Regions from separate parts of the Exiguobacterium sp. s39 genome, predicted to be linked through region 3. Evidence: riboswitches for the same ligand, from Rfam matches in the RefSeq annotation. Region 3 holds a riboswitch; each other region holds the start of a gene.

Region 1 (6,653 bases), on a different contig from region 3:
CGTCAACATGGAACAGAATTATTCGCGCTAATTGATTTAATTAAAATCGACATCGAGGCGATTTCTCCTCGCGAGCAAAGTGCGATCCTGCATATCGTCCGGCGTAATTATCCCCATATCAAGATGCTTGCCGAACGAGTCGAGACACATGAAGATCACACACGTTGTCTTGAAATGGGATATGACTGGTTCCAAGGCTATTTTTATGCTAAGCCGATGTTGATGAAGGGAAAAGCTGTCCCTCCTCAATTGCCGGTATTGCTGAAGATGCTAAAATGGCTCGATACGGATGAAAAATACGATGAAGTCATTGATGAGATTGAAGCAAATCCGTATATCAGCATTCAAGTACTGCAACTGATCAATTCTCCAGGAATGGGATTACGAAATACAGTCAGCTCTGTTCGTCAAGCCATTTCACTACTTGGCTTCTCGCAACTCAAAAGCTGGATTTCGTTAATCGTCTTGCGTGAGATGAAGCTTGCTAGTCCTTACGAATGGTCAAATGAGTTACTCCGGTCTTCTTTACATTGTGCTAAGCTTTGCGAGCTATTTGCAAAAGAAACACGCACGTTGAAGTCAGAGAGTGCCTACATGATCGGATTGCTGTCACATATTGATGCGTTATTGTCTGTGGATATCGACGACATCATTGGTCAATTACCAATCGAAGATTCCTTGAAGGTTGTCCTACAAGGAAAAGATCATCCATTCCGGGATTGTTTAGTGCTTGTGATCAGTGCAGATCGCGGTGATTTTGATCAGTTCGAACTACTCAGTCAACGTTTAGGTGTCTCACTTCCACGAGCCTATGCGCTACTAGCAGAAAGTCAGGAATGGCTTAAACAAAAAGAAACACATCTTCAAGAAAGAACGGATTCTATCCTATAAAAAAAGAGCCCGAAGGCTCTTTTTTTATAGGCGTGGACCAGCTGACTTGATCGCATCCGTCGCACTTTCGAAGCGAAGGAAATTATGTTGGAATTTCTCAGCAAGCGACCGCGCTTGTGTGTCGTATTCGTCCGGATTCGACCAGACGCGTACTGGATTGAGTAACTCGCTTGGAACACCTGGAACTTCCAGTGGCATATGAAGTCCGAAAATCGGGTGCTCTTCTGTTGGAATCGTTGCGAGTGTACCGTTGACGGCAGCGTTGACCATCGTCCGTGTATAGGATAGCTTCATGCGGCTACCTGTTCCGTAAGCACCACCTGTCCAGCCTGTGTTGACGAGATAAACAGTGACACCATGACGATCAATCAATTCGCCCAGCATCGTCGCATATTTTTCAGGCATCAGTGGAAGGAATGGTGAACCGAAGCATGTTGAGAACGTTGCTTCCGGTTCCGTGACCCCACGTTCTGTTCCAGCGAGTTTTGATGTATATCCTGATAGGAAGTGATACATCGCTTGTTCTTTCGTCAATTTACTGATCGGAGGCAAGACACCGTACGCATCAGCCGTCAAGAAGACGATCGTCTTCGGGTGACCAGCACGTGACGGAACAGCGATATTATCGATTGCAGTGATCGGATAAGCAGCACGCGTATTTTCCGTCAACGATGTGTCATCGTAATCAGGGTGACGGGCTTCGTCGAGCACGACGTTTTCAAGGACGGTTCCGAAACGGATCGCGTCAAAGATTTGCGGTTCTTTTTCGCGTGATAAGTTAACGGTCTTTGCATAACATCCACCTTCGATGTTGAAGACACCGTCGTGCGACCAACCATGCTCATCGTCGCCGATCAATTGACGGCTATCGTCTGCTGAGAGGGTGGTCTTACCAGTACCGGATAGACCGAAGAACAAGGCGACGTCGCCTTCGTGTCCGACGTTTGCCGAGCAGTGCATCGAAAGGACATTTTCTTGTGGCAAGAGATAGTTCATGACGGAAAAGATTGATTTTTTGATTTCTCCCGCGTATTCCGTTCCACCGATCAAGACGATCCGGTGTTCGAACGACATCGCGATGAACGTCTCAGAGTTCGTTCCGTCAACGGCAGGATCTGCTTTGAAATGTGGCGCATAGACGACCGTGAACGGTTCGAAGGCAGCCACTTCAGGATACTCGCGTAAAAAAAGTTGTTTGGCAAACAGGTTATGCCAAGCGTATTGTGTGAGCACACGGACCGGAAGGGTGAAGTGCGTATCTGCTCCAGCAGCAGCTTCTGTGTAGTAGAGCTGATCGGCTTCGTTCATGTAACGAAGAACCTTTTGCAACAATTGTTCAAATTTGTCTCCATCCATTGGTTGGTTGACATGACCCCAATCAATGTGAGACTCGCAGGAAGAATCACGGACGATGAACTTATCTTTTGGTGAACGACCTGTAAATTTCCCCGTTTCTACAGATAATGCGCCGTTCTCAGCAAGGACACCTTCTTCGTTTCGAATCGCATGTTCGACAAGTTCAGCAACAGATAGTTGTTTGAACACATGCTCTTTCTTGAGTAGTTCTTCGATATTCAGGACCGTCATCGGCATCCTGACCCCACCTTTCCCCTACGTTGGTTTTGGCTCACTGTATTTAGTATGACACATTTATTATATATGACATACTAAAGAGAGAGCAATCATTTTCTGGTGCTGATTTCTATTTATCTGGAAACGCTTTCAGCATTAACAGTTTAACATCTCTTTCAAAAAGTTTCGACTAGAATTTGAAACCTTGCTTGACAGAGTAGGTACAACTTTATATCATGTAATTCGTAACGGATACTCTTATTCTGAGCAGGTGGAGGGAACAAGGCCCGAAGAAACCCGGCAACCGTCCTACATTAATTCACATATTAATGAGGGAAAAGGTGCTCTCCTGAAGCGAAGTAAACACTTCGAACGATAAGAGGGTAAAGGAAGAACGCACAACCTTTCCCTGACCATTTTTTGGACTTGGAAAGGTTTTTTTCATTTTACCGTCCCACTCAACTAGGGGAAATGAGTACACCGTCAAATTCTTTTTTGGGAGGGTCATACATGACAAACCTTAATCGCCGACTATTCACGTCGGAGTCAGTCACTGAAGGTCATCCAGATAAAATCTGTGACCAAATTTCGGATTCAATTCTTGATGCAATCCTCGCGGCGGATCCAAACGCGCGTGTTGCGGCAGAAACTTCTGTTACAACAGGTCTCGTTCTCGTTGCAGGTGAGATCACGACATCGACTTACGTCGACATTCCAAAAGTCGTTCGTGAAACGATTCGTGAAATCGGTTATACACGCGCGAAATACGGTTTCGACGCTGACACGTGTGCTGTATTGACATCAATCGATGAGCAATCAGCAGACATCGCTCTTGGTGTCGACCAAGCGCTTGAAGCACGTGAAGGTAGCATGTCTGATGCAGAAATCGATGCAATCGGTGCAGGAGACCAAGGTCTCATGTTCGGTTATGCAACGAAAGAAACACCAGAACTCATGCCACTTCCAATCTCGCTCTCACACCGTCTCGCACGCCGTTTGGCAGAAGTGCGTAAAAACGGTCAACTCGACTACCTTCGTCCAGACGGAAAAACACAAGTCACGGTCGAATACAACGAGAACAACGAGCCAGTTCGTGTCGATACGATCGTCATCTCGACACAACATGCAGAAGAAGTCACGCTTGAGCAAATCCAAGCTGACTTGAAAGAACACGTCATCACACCGGTTATCCCGGCTGAATACATCGACGCAGCAACGAAATTCTTCATCAACCCAACTGGTCGTTTCGTCATTGGCGGACCACAAGGAGATGCTGGATTAACTGGTCGTAAGATCATCGTTGATACGTATGGTGGATACGCACGCCACGGCGGTGGAGCATTCTCAGGTAAAGATCCAACAAAAGTCGACCGTTCAGCTGCATACGCAGCACGTTACGTCGCGAAGAACCTCGTTGCTGCAGGTCTTGCAGACAAAGCAGAAGTTCAACTCGCGTACGCAATCGGTGTCGCGCACCCAGTATCAATCGCGGTTGATACATTCGGTACAGGAAAACTTCCTGAAGCGCAACTCGTCGAATTGGTTGCTGAAAACTTCGATCTTCGTCCGGCTGGAATCATCAACATGCTTGATCTCCGTCGTCCGATCTATCGTCAAACAGCTGCATACGGTCACTTCGGTCGTACAGATGTTGAGCTTCCATGGGAGCAAACAGATAAAGCAGCAGTTCTTGAAGAACAAGCAAAACGTTTCGCATAATCAAAAAGTCCGAAAACCCTACGCGGGTTTTCGGACTTTTTTGTTTCCGTGGAACTTTGCAGGAAACGAATGTTTTTTCTAGAAGAGGGTAAAAGTACATGAGTCGATTCGTATGAATACAAAGGGGGGTTCCGATTATGGAAATACGCGAAGCTATTCCAGCTGATGCAGGACGTATTCATGACATTGCCGTCACATCTTGGTTGGATACGTATGCAGAAATCTATTCCGAACGTTCGAAAGCGCATTTCGTGCAGGAGGCGTATCCGCAAGAAGAAGTCGTTCGTGCGATCCGGACGGCGGAAGAAGCACGGGGAGAGTATTTTTATGTCGGAATCATCGATGAGGAAATCGTCGGTTTCATTCATGCTGTTGATGTTGAGGGAACGTGGGAGATCATTCGTCTGTACGTCTTGCCGAAATATCAGCAAAACGGAATCGGACGACGGCTGATCCGTGAACTCGAACGACAAGGAGCCGTCCCACTCGAAGTATACGTGGAGGCACGTAACTATAAAGCACGTCAGTTCTTAACCTCATTCGGTTTTGAAGAACTCAGTGAGATGACGGAAGAAGTCTTTGGGCAAGTAGAATCTGTCATTCGTCTTCGCCATGTCGCCTCATGAAATCCGTCTTGGGACGGTTTCGTGTGCGTTTGAAATAAGGTATCGTAAAAAGGAAGTATGAAGTGAAGAGGTGAGTTTGTGGTTGAACAACCAACAGGAATCATCGTATTAGTTTATCCGTTACAACTGCGTGCCCGTCCGAGTGAAGCCTTGATTCGGGTACTCGAACGAGAGTATGAAGTATTACTTGTCGACGCACCACGTCGCATCTCGTTTGAAGAGCATGGTCAACTGTTAAAAGAAGCATTACGTGAAGCCGGGAAACGCAAGCTACCGATTCATATCGTCGCCTGTAGCATGGGCGCACTCGTCGTCAATCGTCTGTTGCAAGAATATGAATTACCGGTCGCAAGCCTTGCGTTCATTTCACCGTTATTTGATTGGCATCCTTCGAAACAACTCGGAGGCGTCAAACAAGTCTTCGCGAGTGCATTTGATCGTTTCCGGCCCGATGCGCCACTCGGTACGTTGCCGTTTGGTCAAAGTACGGAAGATACCGTTCGCATCGGTGAACTGACCTATGCACAGTACCGGGAAATCGAAGAAGAGATCGTCGTACATGACGAGGAACGAAAAAAACTGCCGCGTGTGAACTTGGCTTGTTTTTATGCACCAGACGATCAGTTCGCAGACGTCAAGTTGACGCTTGAAGTATGCCGGAAAATGGGTGGCGATCAGATTTACTTACAACGTCTACACGGTTTTCCGCATTTTAGTTTCGAACGGTTGAACACTCGGTTTGCAGAAAAATTAATGTTGTTCTTTAAGCTTGTTGAAGAATGAAATAATAAAAGTGATGCCTCTAAAAAAGGGCATCACTTTTTTGTGTCCCATCATCCGCGTACTTTTTTCTCGATCGCGATGATGAACGGGGGATGATTTTGTTGATTCAAGAAACGGTACTGGAGAACGGCATAATCTTGCTGATCAAGGGCTGTGACGTAATCGAGGACAGCGTCGCGTTCACGTTTTCCTTCCAGGTGACCGTGATAGACGACGAGGACGACAAGACCGCCGGGAGCGAGGACCGGGAGGAGGGCATCGAGTGCTTCGAGCGTCTCTTCTCCTGTCGTCGTGATTGATTTGTCGCTTCCAGGCAGGTAGCCGAGATTGAAGACACCGGCGCGGACAGGACGTTGTTCGTCCGAAAGACGGGCACCGACATGGATGTGGCTTTCATGATAAAGGTCGACGCGTGCTAACATTCCGGCTTCGTCGAGACGTCGCGTCGATTCCTCGATGGCTTGTGCCTGGACGTCGAACGCAAGGACTCGACCTTCTGGACCGACGCGTTCTGCTAAAAACTGTGTATCATGTCCATTTCCAGCAGTCATATCGACGACGCAGTCTCCGGGTTCGATAACGGACTCGAGTAATTGTTTCGTATAAGGTAGTACACGGGCAAGTGACATGGCATAGACTCCTGTTCCTATGGTCTGTTTTTCTAGTAATGGTTCAGTATGTGCAAGATTCTTTCTGCATTATATCATTTTTTGATTCGTTGACGAAAAGCGAAGTGGCTTGACAGTTAGGGGACGGATTGCGTAAAGTGGCAAGGTTGAGAATGAAATAGGAGGACCACAGGTATGCCAAAATTACCAAAAGCGGTCTGGATCCTCGTCCTTGCGATGGCCATCAATACGACGGGATCCTCTTTTTTATGGCCGTTTAATACATTATATATTCATGAATATTTAGGAGAGTCGATGACAAAAGCAGGGATGGCATTGTTCGTCAACTCGGCCTTAGCAATCGTCGGAAACTACTTAGGTGGAAAAGCGTTTGACCGTCTCGGTGGCAAGAAGACGCTTGTCATCAGTGTCATCGGACTTGTCCTGTCTTCCG
Region 2 (6,653 bases), 170 kb from region 3:
AAAAGTTTACATCTAAAAAGAGAAACTATGTGGTGGAAGTGGAGGGAATCGGATGGAGAAGCAGGTAATGGATGTAGTCAGTAGAATCAGTGATATGTTATGGACAAACGTACTGATCATCTTACTCATCGGATTAGGCATTTATTTTACATTCCGGATGCGGTTCGTTCAATTCCGGATGATACCGGAGATGTTACGCTTACTGTTCCAAGGAACGGATAAAGGGAAAGACGGCGTGTCGCCATTCCAAGCATTTGCGATCAGTACGGCAGCACGTGTCGGTACTGGTAATATCGCGGGTGTCGCGACAGCGATCGCACTCGGTGGACCAGGAGCGGTCTTCTGGATGTGGTTGATCGCCTTGATCGGTTCGGCATCGGCATTCGTCGAGAGTACACTCGCGCAGATCTACAAGGTACGGGACGATAAGGCATGGCGTGGGGGCCCTGCCTATTACATGGAAAAAGCACTCGGTCAACGTTGGTTAGGGATTTTATTTAGTATCTTGATTACGATCTCATTCGGATTTGTCTTCAATTCCGTTCAATCGAATACGATCTCGCTTTCACTTCAAAATCAATACGGCTTTGATAAGACATGGATTACGGTCGGACTAGTCGTGCTGACGGCACTTGTCATCTTTGGTGGCGTCCGTAGTATCGCAACCGTCGCGTCGTTCCTCGTACCGATCATGGCCGGTGGTTATATTCTGATCGCACTCTACATCATGGCTACGAATCTTGAAGTACTGCCAAGTATTTTTAAATTGATCTTCCAAGAAGGTCTATTCGAATTCAAGACACTCGCAGGTGGTGCAGTAGGTGCAGCACTTTTGAACGGGATTCGTCGTGGTTTGTTCTCGAACGAAGCCGGTATGGGTTCAGCGCCGAACGCGGCGGCAACAGCGGAAGTCTCTCACCCGGTCAAACAAGGGTTGATTCAATCGTTTGCGGTCTTCGTTGATACGTTGATGGTCTGTTCGGCGACAGCGATGATCGTTCTCGTCAGTGGAGTGGCAACAAAGGATGCTAGTGGTCAACCGGTAGCTGGGATCGACTTAGCGCAAGGTGCGCTCGCATCACAAGTGGGATCACTCGCGACAGGATTCATGGTCGTCGCGATTTTCCTCTTTGCTTTTAGTTCTGTCGTCGGAAACTACTACTACGGTGAATCGAATATCAACTTCATCCGTGAAAATAAACAAGTCTTGATGGCGTATCGTGTACTCGTTCTCGTCATGATCGTCTTCGGTTCACTCGTTGAATCGGCGAACCTCGTGTGGGCATTAGCAGATATCTTTATGGGACTGATGGCGATCGTTAACTTGTATGCGATCTTCCGTCTCTCGAAAATCGCGAAACTAGCGCTCGAAGATTATGTCGGGCAACGAAAAGCTGGAAAAGAGCCACGATTCTATACGGACTCGATTCCGAACTTGCCAGGGAAAGATACGCTTGAAGCATGGCAAGAATCAGAAAAAGACGAAAAAGCAATTTAAGGAAAAGGGAGTCAGAGAAATCTGGCTCTTTTTTTGTATAGAACGAATTTAAAAAGGGAATACAGAGTACAGAAGGGAGGGGGAGAATGGAAAACGTACATTTCGTCCGCGTCACGGATGCGGTCTGGGAGTCGTTCGGAAACGATCCCCACATCATCATGGATTGGATTTTATTCATTCATGAGACACAACCCGATCATGAACAATTGTTCGCCCTCGAACAGACGAACGCCATCTATCATTTGATGAATCAAATCGATATCTATATTGATCAAGACACACATTACAACCTGGGACGAGCGATCGTTGGCGAAGAGTTGATCGTCAATGAGGAGAAAGCGGCGATTGTCGGTATTCTGCCCTTGCCACTCCTCATCATCTCGGCTGAGGTGATGCGGAATTTTGATCAACGGGCACTCGCTTCGATTCATGATGAAGCCGGAACACCGGGCGAATTCGAGGATATCTGGGAACAGTTCGCCGATTTACGTGCCTATTTTCAAAAGGCAGAAGAAGCGGAAGATACGATTTTAATTTATTATGTCTGAACAGCTTAAAGCATAAAAAAGAGACCCGCTTCCGAGTCGTAGACTGGAAACGGGTCTCTCGTCGTTCAGATGAATCAAGAGGCTGACTCAAAAAAGAATGCCGCGTCTTTTCACGCCCTTTACTCAGACGAGACACAAGCCAATTTTCCTGCTTTATTCAAGCAGGAAAACGGGTCTTGTTTGTCTTACAGCGCAAAGATGCGCTTTTTCCTGTAGGAGTTGCGTGAAACGCGTCATTCTTTTTGTTACGAGATAGGGTGGCAGATCATCGTTCTGCCACCCTTCTCTTTGTGGAAACGGACTTTTGAGTCAGCCTCATCTTTTATGTGAATCGCCAGATTAAAAATCGATTTCGTCCGGATCCGGTCCGAGGCGGACATCCGTTGCGATACGATCAATTTTCTCAAGATCATCAGCATCGAGTTGGAAATCAAAGACGTCGAAGTTTTCCGCAATGCGTGCTGGTGTAACGGATTTTGGAAGAGCGACGATGCCGTTGTCGAGATGCCAACGTAAGACGACTTGTGAAGGTGTCTTGCCGTGTTTCTCTGCGATTTCCTTGAAATCGTTGATTTCGAGGAATTTCCCTTGCATGAGTGGGCTCCATGCTTCGACTTGAATGTTGTGATCTTGCAAGTATTCGTGCAGTTCGTGTTGCGGTAATTGTGGATGCAACTCGACTTGGTTGATCATTGGTGCCATCAAGCCCTCTTCTGCCAATGTATCGAGGTGATGTTCTTTGAAGTTCGAGACACCGATCGCTTTGATCTTGCCTGCTTCATACAGTTCAACCATTGCTTTCCACGCTTCGATATAGCCTTCGACCGGCCAGTGGATGAGATAGAGGTCAAGATAATCTGTTTCGAGACGTTCGAGCGATTCTGCGAATGCTTCCTTCGTCCGACCGGCACGAATATCATCGTTCCAGACTTTTGACGTTAAGAAGAGATCCTCACGTTTCACGCCGCTTTCCTTGATTCCTTTTGCGACACCGCGCTCGTTTTTGTAGACAGCAGCCGTATCGATATGACGATAGCCGACACGTAATGCTTCAGCGACAGCAGCAGGTGCTTCTGTCTCTTCATCTACTTGCCAGACACCGAATCCGATTTGGGGAATCGTAATACCGTTTGAAAGTTTTGCGTATTGCATGTGTTACTCCTCCTCATAAAACGTAGTTTAGATTTGCTCGTTTAGTTTAGCATGAACGAACGAAGACGTCCGTTTCCATGCTCATGGAGGAATGAAATAAGGTAAAATAGAAAAGAATCGTGAGATTTAATCGTGTGTTAAAAGAGGGGGAGAAAAGATGGCTCAAAAGAATAAAAAGCTATCCAAATGTACTTGGCTTAGCATTGGCGCCTTGTTAGTAACGCAGGCAGTGGGTCTGTTTCTTAGTGCGCGAAAGTCAGGACGTAATCCATGGGTGTGGGGAGGCGCTGGACTCGTTCAGTTCCCGCTTCCGGCAATCGCTTACTTAATCTTAGAACGACAAGCGAAGCAGAATAAATAATAAAACAGGTCCAATCGTCGACGCGATTGGACCTGTTTTATGGTTACGAAGAAATTTTTTCTTGCTTCGTCGCTGTCTTCTTCATGCGTGGTAAGCCGAAGAAGATGGCAATTGATCCACAGACGAAGAGGAGGAACGGATAGAACAGATACGGAATCAGTTCCGGTGAAGCCGTTTTCGTCAATTCTGCTGCGATCAATAGTTGTGCTCCATACGGAATGATGCCTTGAATACCACAAGAGAAGATATCAAGGATACTCGCCGATTTTTTTCGATCGACTTCATACGTATCGGCGATTTCAGCTGCCAGTGGTCCAGCGACGAGAATCGAGATCGTATTGTTTGCAGTCGCGAGATTCGTTGCACTAACGAGTGCCGCCATACTGAATTCGGCACCACGACGCTGTGAAATCTTGCGTGTCAGCGTCTCTTTTAAGAAGGCGATTCCACCGTTGAACGTAATCAAGCTGACGAGACCACCCATGAGGAGCGTCAAAATGGAGATCTCCGCCATGCCCATCATTCCTTCAGACATCGAGAGGACGAAGCCACTCAAGCCGAAACTACCATCAATCATACCGATGATGCCGGTGAGTAACGTACCACCAATTAAGACAAGAATGACATTGACGCCAAATAGTGCAAGGACGATGACAGCGAGATATGGAATCAACTTGTAGAATTCAAATGCTTTTGCTTCGACGACGTCACCAGAACCAGAAACGAATGCGAGTAGGATGACCGTCAAAATAGCAGCCGGTAGGACGATCATGAAGTTCGTCCGGAATTTATCGCGCATGTTCGTTTTTTGGGTCCGGACGGCGGCAATCGTCGTATCCGAGATGAACGACAAGTTATCGCCGAACATCGATCCACCAACGACAGCAGCCGCTGCGATCGCAACGTTGATGCCTGTCGCTTCATGAATACCGAAGGCGATTGGCGCGAGTGCAGCAATCGTTCCAGTCGATGTCCCCATTGCCATTGAGATGAAGGCAGCGATGATGAACAGACCACTCATGAGGAGCGACGGAGGTAGGAACGTCAAAGCAGCATTAACGGTCGCATCGATGGCGCCGATTGCTTCTGCTGTTCCAGAAAACGTACCGGCTAGTAAGAAGATGAAGACCATGATCATGATATCAGGATTTCCGGCACCCGTTGCGATTCGTTCGACCGTTTGATTGATGGATCCTTTCGTCGTGATTGCAGCAAAAATCAAAGCGATCAGTGCGGCGATAAGGATCGGAAATTTGTAAAAGTCGTCATAGAAGATCCCGGCTCCGATGAAGAGAACTAGGAATACGACGAGGGGAAGCAGTGCCCATTTGTTAGGCGTGATCGTTTCATTCATTGTTGACACCTCGTTTCTCAAAGATACAAAAAAAGACCCCTTCGCAAGAAAGAAGGAGGTCTTTATGAAATAAAGACGCTCTTCTTATCTCTCAAGCTTTCGCTTGCTGGATTTGGCACAGTACGAATCAAATCGTCCGCTGCCGAAACATCATTGGGCCAGTCCCTCCGTTTCTCGCGATAAAAAGAAGTCATTCAATTGTTGTAAAACACGTTTCTTACCGTACCGCATTGAGTAACGCGTGTCAACTGTACTTTACTGAAGTGCCTTTTTCAATGTTTGGACGTTTTCTTCCATCAACTTGAAATACGAGCTGTTTTGTTGCGCTTTCGTGACCGACTCTAGATTATGAATCGTCACGGATTCAGCTCCGATTTCTTTTTGGATGACACGTGCGACCTTCGGTGAGACCGTCTCTTCGAACGCGACGTATTTCAAATCATGCATCCGTGCTTCTTTCACTAAAGCGGCCAGTTGCTTTTGTGACGGTTCATCGGAAGGAGAAATTCCCGCAATCGGCAGTTGTGTGAAACCATATCGTTCTGCGAGGTAACCATAAGCGGCATGCGTAACGAGAAGTTCTTTTTTCGATCCATCAGCGACGGCTTGTTTAAATTGTTCGTCCAATTCATCAGCTTGCTGATCGAACGTTTTCAAGTTTTTTTCGAACGTTGCTTTGTCTTTTGGAGCTTCTTTTGATAAAGCGCTTGTGATCGAACGTGCCATTGCTTTTGCGTTGACAGGGTCGAGCCAGACGTGTGGATCGTATTTTCCGTGGTCATGCCCCTCTTCTTCATGCGCATGTTCGTCCGTTGTATGATCATCATGCCCTTCTTCTTCGTGAGCGTGTTCGTCTTCTGTATGCCCTTCTTCTTCATGTGCATGAAGTGTAGCATCCGATTCTAGCAAGTTGACGTCCTTACTCGTCTCGACGAAGCGGACATCCGTGCCTTTTAGACTCTCCTGGATTTTTTTCGAATACGGCTCGAGCGTCGTACCGGTTAAGAGGAACAAGTCGCCCTTAGCAATCTCGGTGAGTTGTTTTGACGTCGGCTCGTAAGAGTGGGGGTCTGCTCCAGGTGGGACGATCATCTTGACGTTGACTTGATCCCCTCCGATTTCGCGGGCAATAGCAGCCGTCGCGAACGTTGATGCATAGACTTCTGTCTGGGTTTTATCTGAAGTCGATGAATCGGTATTCGAACCGCAAGCAGCGAGAACACTTGCACTTGCGAAAGCGACTGTTAAAGCAGGAATGATTTTTTTCATTATATGATACCTCCATTATTAAAACGTAATTATTCCGATTTGGACTTTCTCACTATAGCGGAACGCTGGTGAAGCGTCAAGTACGAATACCGAGACGTTCGACTTCTTTTAAAACGGGGTAGAAGGATAATAAAGTGAAGAAACTGGCACGTCTTTTGGAGGTGATCAAGTGAAACGTGAAACTGCATGGCTAATGGGGGGAGCTGCGTTATTGACGACGGCAGCAGCGGGAGCGAGTATCTGGAACAATTATGGTGCATTGCTTCGATGGACCGAACCCGCCTTGCCACTCACAGAAAAACAACTTGCACCGCGGACGCTCACCTACAAACAGGTGGGAGACCGCATCTTACAGCTCGATCTCTATTATCCACCGGGAGAAGGACCGTTTCCAGTTGCCATCTATGCACACGGTGGTGCATTCGTTCGTGGAGAGCGCGATGACATGTTTTGCTTTAGTCCAATCGTCGA
Region 3 (6,653 bases):
GCATGCAATGGAAGATACGATGAAATCATCGATGTTACGGGACATGGAAAAGGGTCAGCCCGTCGAAGTGGAACATTTTTTCAGTGAATTATTAAAGCCTGCTACGACTGATCAGATGCATGCCTTGAAATTAGTCGAAGCGAATTTACGCATGTATCTCGAAACGACTAAATAGTCACATTTTTCTATTTTAGAAAAATGATGGTGTGGTGCAAATGTTTCGTTTTGATGACGAAAGACCTGTTTCCCTTAGGAATCGTTGACTTCCGAAATAAAGTTCATCTATTCTTAATGAGATTGAAAAAAACTGATAATATATTTTTCCGTATTTTTTTCTTGCAAGGACGAATGAAGCAGACGAGAGGGGAAGTTTATCCATTATGAAACGTATTATTATTCGTGCAGGTATGACACCATTCGAACAGTTCGATGCTCCTTATTTGATGAAACATAATTCCATTGGAGGAAACGTTGGAAATCTTATCTATCAATACAGTATCTTTCGGACGTTGATGACAGAAGGTACGACGATTACACCTGACTATTACTATTACGACGAAGAACGGGCAGACGAAATCAATGCCAACTTTGATCTTTATGTCATTCCGTTAGCGGATGCATTCCGAAAAGAATTCGTACCGACGTTACGGAAATATACACGTCTCATCAAAAAATTAAAAATTCCAGTCGTCGTCATCGGTGTAGGGTTACGTGCACCGTTTGAACCAGACTTAGATGGTGGATTCCCATTCGATGAAGATGTCAAAGCGTTCGTCAGTGCCGTTCTCGAGCGCTCGAGCATGCTAGGTCTTCGCGGGGAGATCACGTCGAAATACTTAACACGTCTTGGTTTCCGCGAAGGGATCGATCATCGCGTTATCGGATGTCCTTCGATGTACGCGTTCGGTCGTGATTTGAACATTCGCGAAACAAATATCACGTCCGAGTCGATGATTACAGTCAACTCGTCACGTTTGGCACCACAAAACGTTCTTGATTTCATTACGCGCGGGATGGAAGAGTATCCGAATCACTACTTCATTCCACAGTGGATGAAGGAACTGAAGTTGACGTATACAGGAACGCACCCAATCGCAGACTTGTCCGTGACGAACTATCCGGTGAAGATGTCGAATCCTGCTTATATGAACGATCGTGTCCGTTTCTTCTTGAACGCACAGACATGGTTTGATTTCATCGGTCAAGCAGACCTCAGTTTTGGAGCTCGTTTACACGGAAACATCACAGCGACACTTGCGGGTACGCCGAGTATCCTCATTCCAAAAGATGCACGGATGCGCGAATTGACGGATTACCATCAGTTGACGCACATTTGGGCGAACGACATCAAAGCGGATACACAATTATCCGACGTCGTAGCAAATGCTGACTTCCAAAGTCCGGCACGTGTTCAAGCGCGTAACTTCGACAACTTCGTTGACTTCTTGAACGTGAACAATCTTGAGCATATTTATCAAGAGACGAACTATCCTGAGAATGTACCGTTTGACCGTCAAATGGCGCAAACCGAGTTGCTCCCACCAGTCCAGCCGATTTCTGGCGTAAGTCTTGAGGAAGCAGTCGCTCGTTTTGAACGGTTCTTCCCGGAACAAGAGAAGAAGATTGCGGATGCGCAAAAACAAACAAAAGCACAATTAGCTGAAAAAGATAAGAAAATCAAAGCATTGCAGAAACAAACAGGAACGGCTCAAAAGGATCAAGAGATTGCGGCGCTCAAAGCGCAATTGGCTGCCCAAACGAAGAAAATGAAGCACCAGCAAGGAACATTGAATCGGAAAGCGGTTCGTGCAGCCTTGAAAACAGCGGATTTATTCGCCAAAAAGTAACCCTTTAAACATTCCGGATTGATACGATGCGGAATGTTTTTTTGATAGGAGTATTCTGAATTGTATTGACAATTTAAAAAAGACTTGATAGGGTTAGGAACAATTACATACTTATCCAGAGAGGTGGAGGGACTGGCCCTATGAAACCTCAGCAACAGGTCGAAAGATACTGTGCTAATTCCTGCGGGTGCTGCACCCGATCGATAAGATTTCCGAATTGTCGACCGACGCATCCGTGAGGATGCGTTTTTTGTTTGGAATAGTTGGAACGAGGAGGAAATGGATTCATGAAAACGAGCGGAGCGTTTCGACGCAAGATGGAATCACGTCATCTGATCATGCTGTCGTTAGGTGGTGTCATTGGAACAGGATTATTTTTAAGTACAGGTTATACGTTGGAACAAGCAGGACGCGTCGGAACGATTCTGTCTTACTTGATTGGGGCCGTCGTCGTTTACTTAGTCATGTTAAGTCTCGGTGAACTCGCCGTGCACATGCCGGAAACCGGATCATTCCATAAGTACGCAACGAAGTACATCGGACCCGGCACCGGTTATACAGTGGCCTGGCTCTACTGGCTGACATGGACGGTCGCCCTTGGTTCAGAATTCACGGCAGCAGGCATTTTGATGCAACGTTGGTTCCCGTCGATTCCTGTATGGGTGTTCAGCGCATTGTTCGCTGCGATGATCCTCGGTATTAACGTCTTGAAAGTTCGCGTGTTCGCTGAAGTCGAGTTTTGGTTTTCCGCCATTAAGGTCGTGACGATCATTGCTTTCATTTTACTCGGTGCGGGAGCAATCGTCGGCTTCATTCCACTGCAAGATGGTAGCCCGGCTCCATTCTTTTCTTCGTTAACCGAAGGCGGGTTGTTCCCAAATGGCGCTTTCGTCATCTTCATGACGATGCTTGCCGTGAACTTTGCTTACTCGGGAACGGAACTAATCGGTGTCGCAGCGGGTGAAGCAGTCGATCCGAAACGGACGATTCCGCTTGCGATCCGGACGACAATTTTGCGACTCGTCCTCTTTTTCGTCGGTACGATCATCGTGTTAGCCGTCTTATTACCAACGGATGGGAAAGGTGTACTCGAAAGTCCGTTCGTCGCCGTGTTTGAACGGATCGGAATTCCGTATGCGGCAGACGTGATGAACTTCGTCATTTTGACAGCGATCTTGTCGGCAGCGAATTCTGGACTTTACGCCGCCTCTCGGATGCTCTGGTCGCTTGCGAACGAACGCATGATTCCACGCTTCTTCGCCCAGGTGACGCCAAGTGGGGTTCCACTTCGAGCCGTATTGTTCAGCATGCTTGGCGGAGGACTTGCCTTGCTGTCTAGCATCTATGCAGCAGGAAGTGTCTATATCGCGCTCGTCTCGATTTCCGGTCTCGCTGTTGTCGTTGTTTGGATGAGTATCAGCGTTGCCCAGTATCGCTTCCGGAAGCAATTTCTTCGTGAAGGGCATACGGTCGACGAATTGGTCTATCGCACACCACTCTTTCCATTCGTACCGATCGCCGCTTTCGTCGTTTGTTTGATTTCCTTGATTGGTATCGGATTTGATCCGACACAACGAATTGCCTTGTACTGTGGTATTCCATTTATCGTGATCTGTTATGTCGTTCATGCGTTCACGAATTCTTCTCAGAAACGGAGTGTTGAAGATGTCCCGAATCAAAAATCCAGTTGATCAACGATTACAGGAAGTTCCCTTTCTTATTTTAGATGGTGCCCTTGCAACCGAACTTGAACAGAAGGGATTCGACTTGAACGACCCGCTTTGGTCAGCACGTCTCTTGATCGAAGCACCGGAACAAATCGAACACGTCCATCGTGACTACTTTGAAGTAGGTGCCGATGTTGCGATCACTTCAAGCTATCAAGCAAGTATCGAAGGGTTCAAGCAACGTCATATCACGACAGAGGAAGCACAGGCGCTGATCCGACAAACGGTCACCTTGGCGCAAAACGCACGTACGCGTAGCGGAAAGAGTGACGCATTGATCGCGGGATCAGTGGGTCCTTATGGTGCCTACTTAGCAGATGGTTCTGAGTATCGCGGTCATTATGGAGTGTCAGCAGATGTGCTAGAAGCCTTCCACAGACCACGGATCGAAGCATTGATTGAAGCGGGGGCTGATCTGCTGGCATTTGAGACGATTCCGTCGCTCGAGGAAGCTGTCGTGTTGTTCCGGATTCTCGAAGCGTATCCGGAAGTGTCCGCTTGGCTGACGTTCTCGCTTCAAGATGCGACACACATTAGTGAAGGAACGGCACTTGCGACGTGTATTGAAACGGTCGGACAACATCCACAGCTCGCAGCAATCGGTGCAAATTGTTTTCCGGCATCTTACGCGACCGACTTTATCCGTCACCTTAAGGCGTTGACGGATGTGCCAATCATCGTCTATCCGAACTCTGGTGAGGTCTATGATCCGGTCGCAAAAACGTGGTCAGGTACGAATCAGTGTACATCGTTCCAAACCGTCGCGAAGACATGGTATGAGGCAGGGGCACGATTGATCGGTGGTTGTTGCCGAACGTCACCTGAACATATCGCACAAATTCGTTCGGTTTGTCAGGTTTCTCATACATCATGAAGAATGACGAAAAAACGGACGCGAAATCGATTGATTTCGCGTCCGTTCCTTTAAATGGTGTGATTTCGTTACCGCTCGCGCAAGGCACGGTTGAATTGTTGCAATAGACGTCCAAAATCTTCGGCATCGTCTGATGGCCAATCCGTCAGGAGACGTTCGATGCTCGCGAGGCGCGCTGTCCGGTAAATCGTGAGCTCTTCTTGTCCTTTATCCGTAATGTGATAGAAGAAGGCACGTCCATCTGTCGGATCTTTTACTTTTTCAACGAGTTGCTTTTGATCGAGTGCCGCAGCTTGGCGACTGACGGTCGAGACATCAAGCTGGAGTTCACGGGCAAGTGTTTTGACACCGACGTTGCCGGAATCCGCTAGTTGTCGCAGTAAGAGGTAGGAAGCACGATCTAAATTACGATTGTCTGCCGTCGCTGTCGTCAAGCGCCGGATCAGAATCGCTAACTCCAATTCAATGGTTTCGAGTGCTTGTTGAGACATCGGGTATCTCCCCTTTCAATAAGGTCTCTCTGTCCCTCATGATTACCCAATGTGGATAAGCTGTCAATGCGAAAAGCAGGAGGCTTGACAGAGTTGTAGTTGTATTATACAATCATTTTTGTTCTTTTAATTGTATCATACAACTTTTTCATATGAGAAATGAACGACAAAGGAGAATTCAGATGAAAGCTTATGAGTCGATGAAACAAGAGGTCATCACGGTAAACGATACAGATCTGATTCGGACGGTCATCGAACGATTCATTCAATCTGGTATTAGCGGCGTTCCTGTCATCAATGCTGAGCAGGAGGTCGTCGGGTATATCAGTGATGGAGATATCATGCGCGCGATCGGAAAACACAAGGACATCATCGTCGATACATTCTTATATGTAGATGTCATCAAAGGAGACGAAGAAGATTATGAAGATCGGATTCGTCATATCTTGAATCGACCTGTCATGGAACTGGCACGCCGGAAAGTCGTAACTGCGGACGCTGACACAGAAATGGAAGAGATTGCAGCAACGCTCGGCGCAAAACGGATCAAAAAGCTTCCGATCCTGAAAGCAGGACGGCTTGTTGGGATCATTAGTCGAGGCGACGTCATCCGCCATTCGTTTAAACAGTTCATGTAACACATCCAATAGAAAGAAGGGACATTATGGCACTTGCTGAAAAAACAACGACGCTTGAGCCGGAAACGGTATTAGCAGAGAGCAAACATGGATTATTCCATCAACCAGTTGCTGTCTGGGCAGTCTTTTTCGCCAGTATCACAGCATTCATGGGAATGGGGCTCGTCAATCCGGTCTTACCGACGATTGCCGAGAATTTAGAAGCGTCAAAAAGTGAAGTAACGCTCTTATTTACAAGTTATAACGCCGTCATGGCATTCGCGATGTTGATTACAGGCGCGATCTCATCACGGATTGGTCAAAAAGGAACATTGATGCTCGGGATCGCCGTCATCGCAATCGTTGCTGGTTTTGCTTCACAAGCTGACAGCATCTGGACGCTCGTCGCGTTACGCGGTGGTTGGGGGCTTGGTAATGCCTTATTCGTTGCAACAGCACTCGCTGCGATCGTTTCTCTGTCGTCAGGTGGAACAGCAAAAGCGATCATTTTATATGAAGCAGCCGTTGGTCTTGGGATTTCGATTGGACCACTATTAGGCGGAACGCTCGGTTCAATCACATGGCGCGCCCCATTCATGGGTGTTGCGACGATCATGGTCATCGCGTTCCTCGTCTTGCTCTTCTTAATGCCAAAACCAGCAGCATCTGCTGCACCAAAACAGAAGTTATCATTAAAAGCACCGTTTCAAGCGATGAAGCATCGTTCACTCTTGACGCTCGGGATCGTTGCGGCACTTTATAACGTTGGGTTCTTCACGATCATGGCTTATGCGCCATTCGTCATGAAACTACCAGCGCAAGGACTCGGATTTGTTTTCCTCGGCTGGGGAATGTTGCTTGCGATCACATCGGTCTTAACGGCTCCGAAACTGAAACAATGGTTCGGAACAATCAAAGCGATGGTCATGATGTTGATCACATTCGCAATCTTACTTCTATTAATGGGGATCTTCACGGAAACACCAGCCGTCGTCATCGTCTGTGTCATCTTGGCGGGAGCCGTGCTTGGGAATAACAACACGCTCATCACGACAGCTGTCATGGACGCAGCACCTGTCGATCGTTCGACAGCATCT

What was found. Region 3 has a riboswitch for S-adenosylmethionine ahead of KNQ11_RS14165 (amino acid permease). Riboswitches for the same ligand answer to the same signal wherever they lie in the genome.
Region 1: it holds a riboswitch for S-adenosylmethionine, as region 3 does, so the genes downstream of both, metK (methionine adenosyltransferase) here and KNQ11_RS14165 (amino acid permease) in region 3, are expected to answer to the same signal.
Region 2: it holds a riboswitch for S-adenosylmethionine, as region 3 does, so the genes downstream of both, KNQ11_RS13295 (Na+/H+ antiporter NhaC family protein) here and KNQ11_RS14165 (amino acid permease) in region 3, are expected to answer to the same signal.

The regions. Positions count from the first base shown of each region.
Region 1 is NZ_JACSNA010000001.1:1,703,748-1,710,400, reverse strand. It holds gene KNQ11_RS08945 (EAL and HDOD domain-containing protein) at 1-891, shown strand, start outside; gene pckA (phosphoenolpyruvate carboxykinase (ATP)) at 916-2,484, opposite strand; SAM riboswitch class I at 2,719-2,845, shown strand; gene metK (methionine adenosyltransferase) at 2,974-4,182, shown strand; gene KNQ11_RS08930 (GNAT family N-acetyltransferase) at 4,320-4,808, shown strand; gene KNQ11_RS08925 (serine aminopeptidase domain-containing protein) at 4,887-5,591, shown strand; gene mnmM (tRNA 5-(aminomethyl)-2-thiouridylate-methyltransferase MnmM) at 5,642-6,241, opposite strand; gene KNQ11_RS08915 (MDR family MFS transporter) at 6,395-6,653, shown strand, end outside.
Region 2 is NZ_JACSNA010000003.1:14,203-20,855, reverse strand. It holds gene KNQ11_RS13315 (alanine/glycine:cation symporter family protein) at 53-1,498, shown strand; gene KNQ11_RS13310 (hypothetical protein) at 1,585-2,046, shown strand; gene KNQ11_RS13305 (aldo/keto reductase) at 2,386-3,198, opposite strand; gene KNQ11_RS13300 (hypothetical protein) at 3,356-3,559, shown strand; gene KNQ11_RS13295 (Na+/H+ antiporter NhaC family protein) at 3,603-4,913, opposite strand; SAM riboswitch class I at 4,995-5,099, opposite strand; gene KNQ11_RS13290 (metal ABC transporter solute-binding protein, Zn/Mn family) at 5,169-6,182, opposite strand; gene KNQ11_RS13285 (alpha/beta hydrolase) at 6,352-6,653, shown strand, end outside.
Region 3 is NZ_JACSNA010000003.1:187,542-194,194, reverse strand. It holds gene KNQ11_RS14175 (ketopantoate reductase family protein) at 1-175, shown strand, start outside; gene KNQ11_RS14170 (polysaccharide pyruvyl transferase family protein) at 381-1,847, shown strand; SAM riboswitch class I at 1,956-2,057, shown strand; gene KNQ11_RS14165 (amino acid permease) at 2,135-3,538, shown strand; gene mmuM (homocysteine S-methyltransferase) at 3,513-4,448, shown strand; gene KNQ11_RS14155 (MarR family winged helix-turn-helix transcriptional regulator) at 4,517-4,939, opposite strand; gene KNQ11_RS14150 (CBS domain-containing protein) at 5,122-5,577, shown strand; gene KNQ11_RS14145 (MFS transporter) at 5,604-6,653, shown strand, end outside.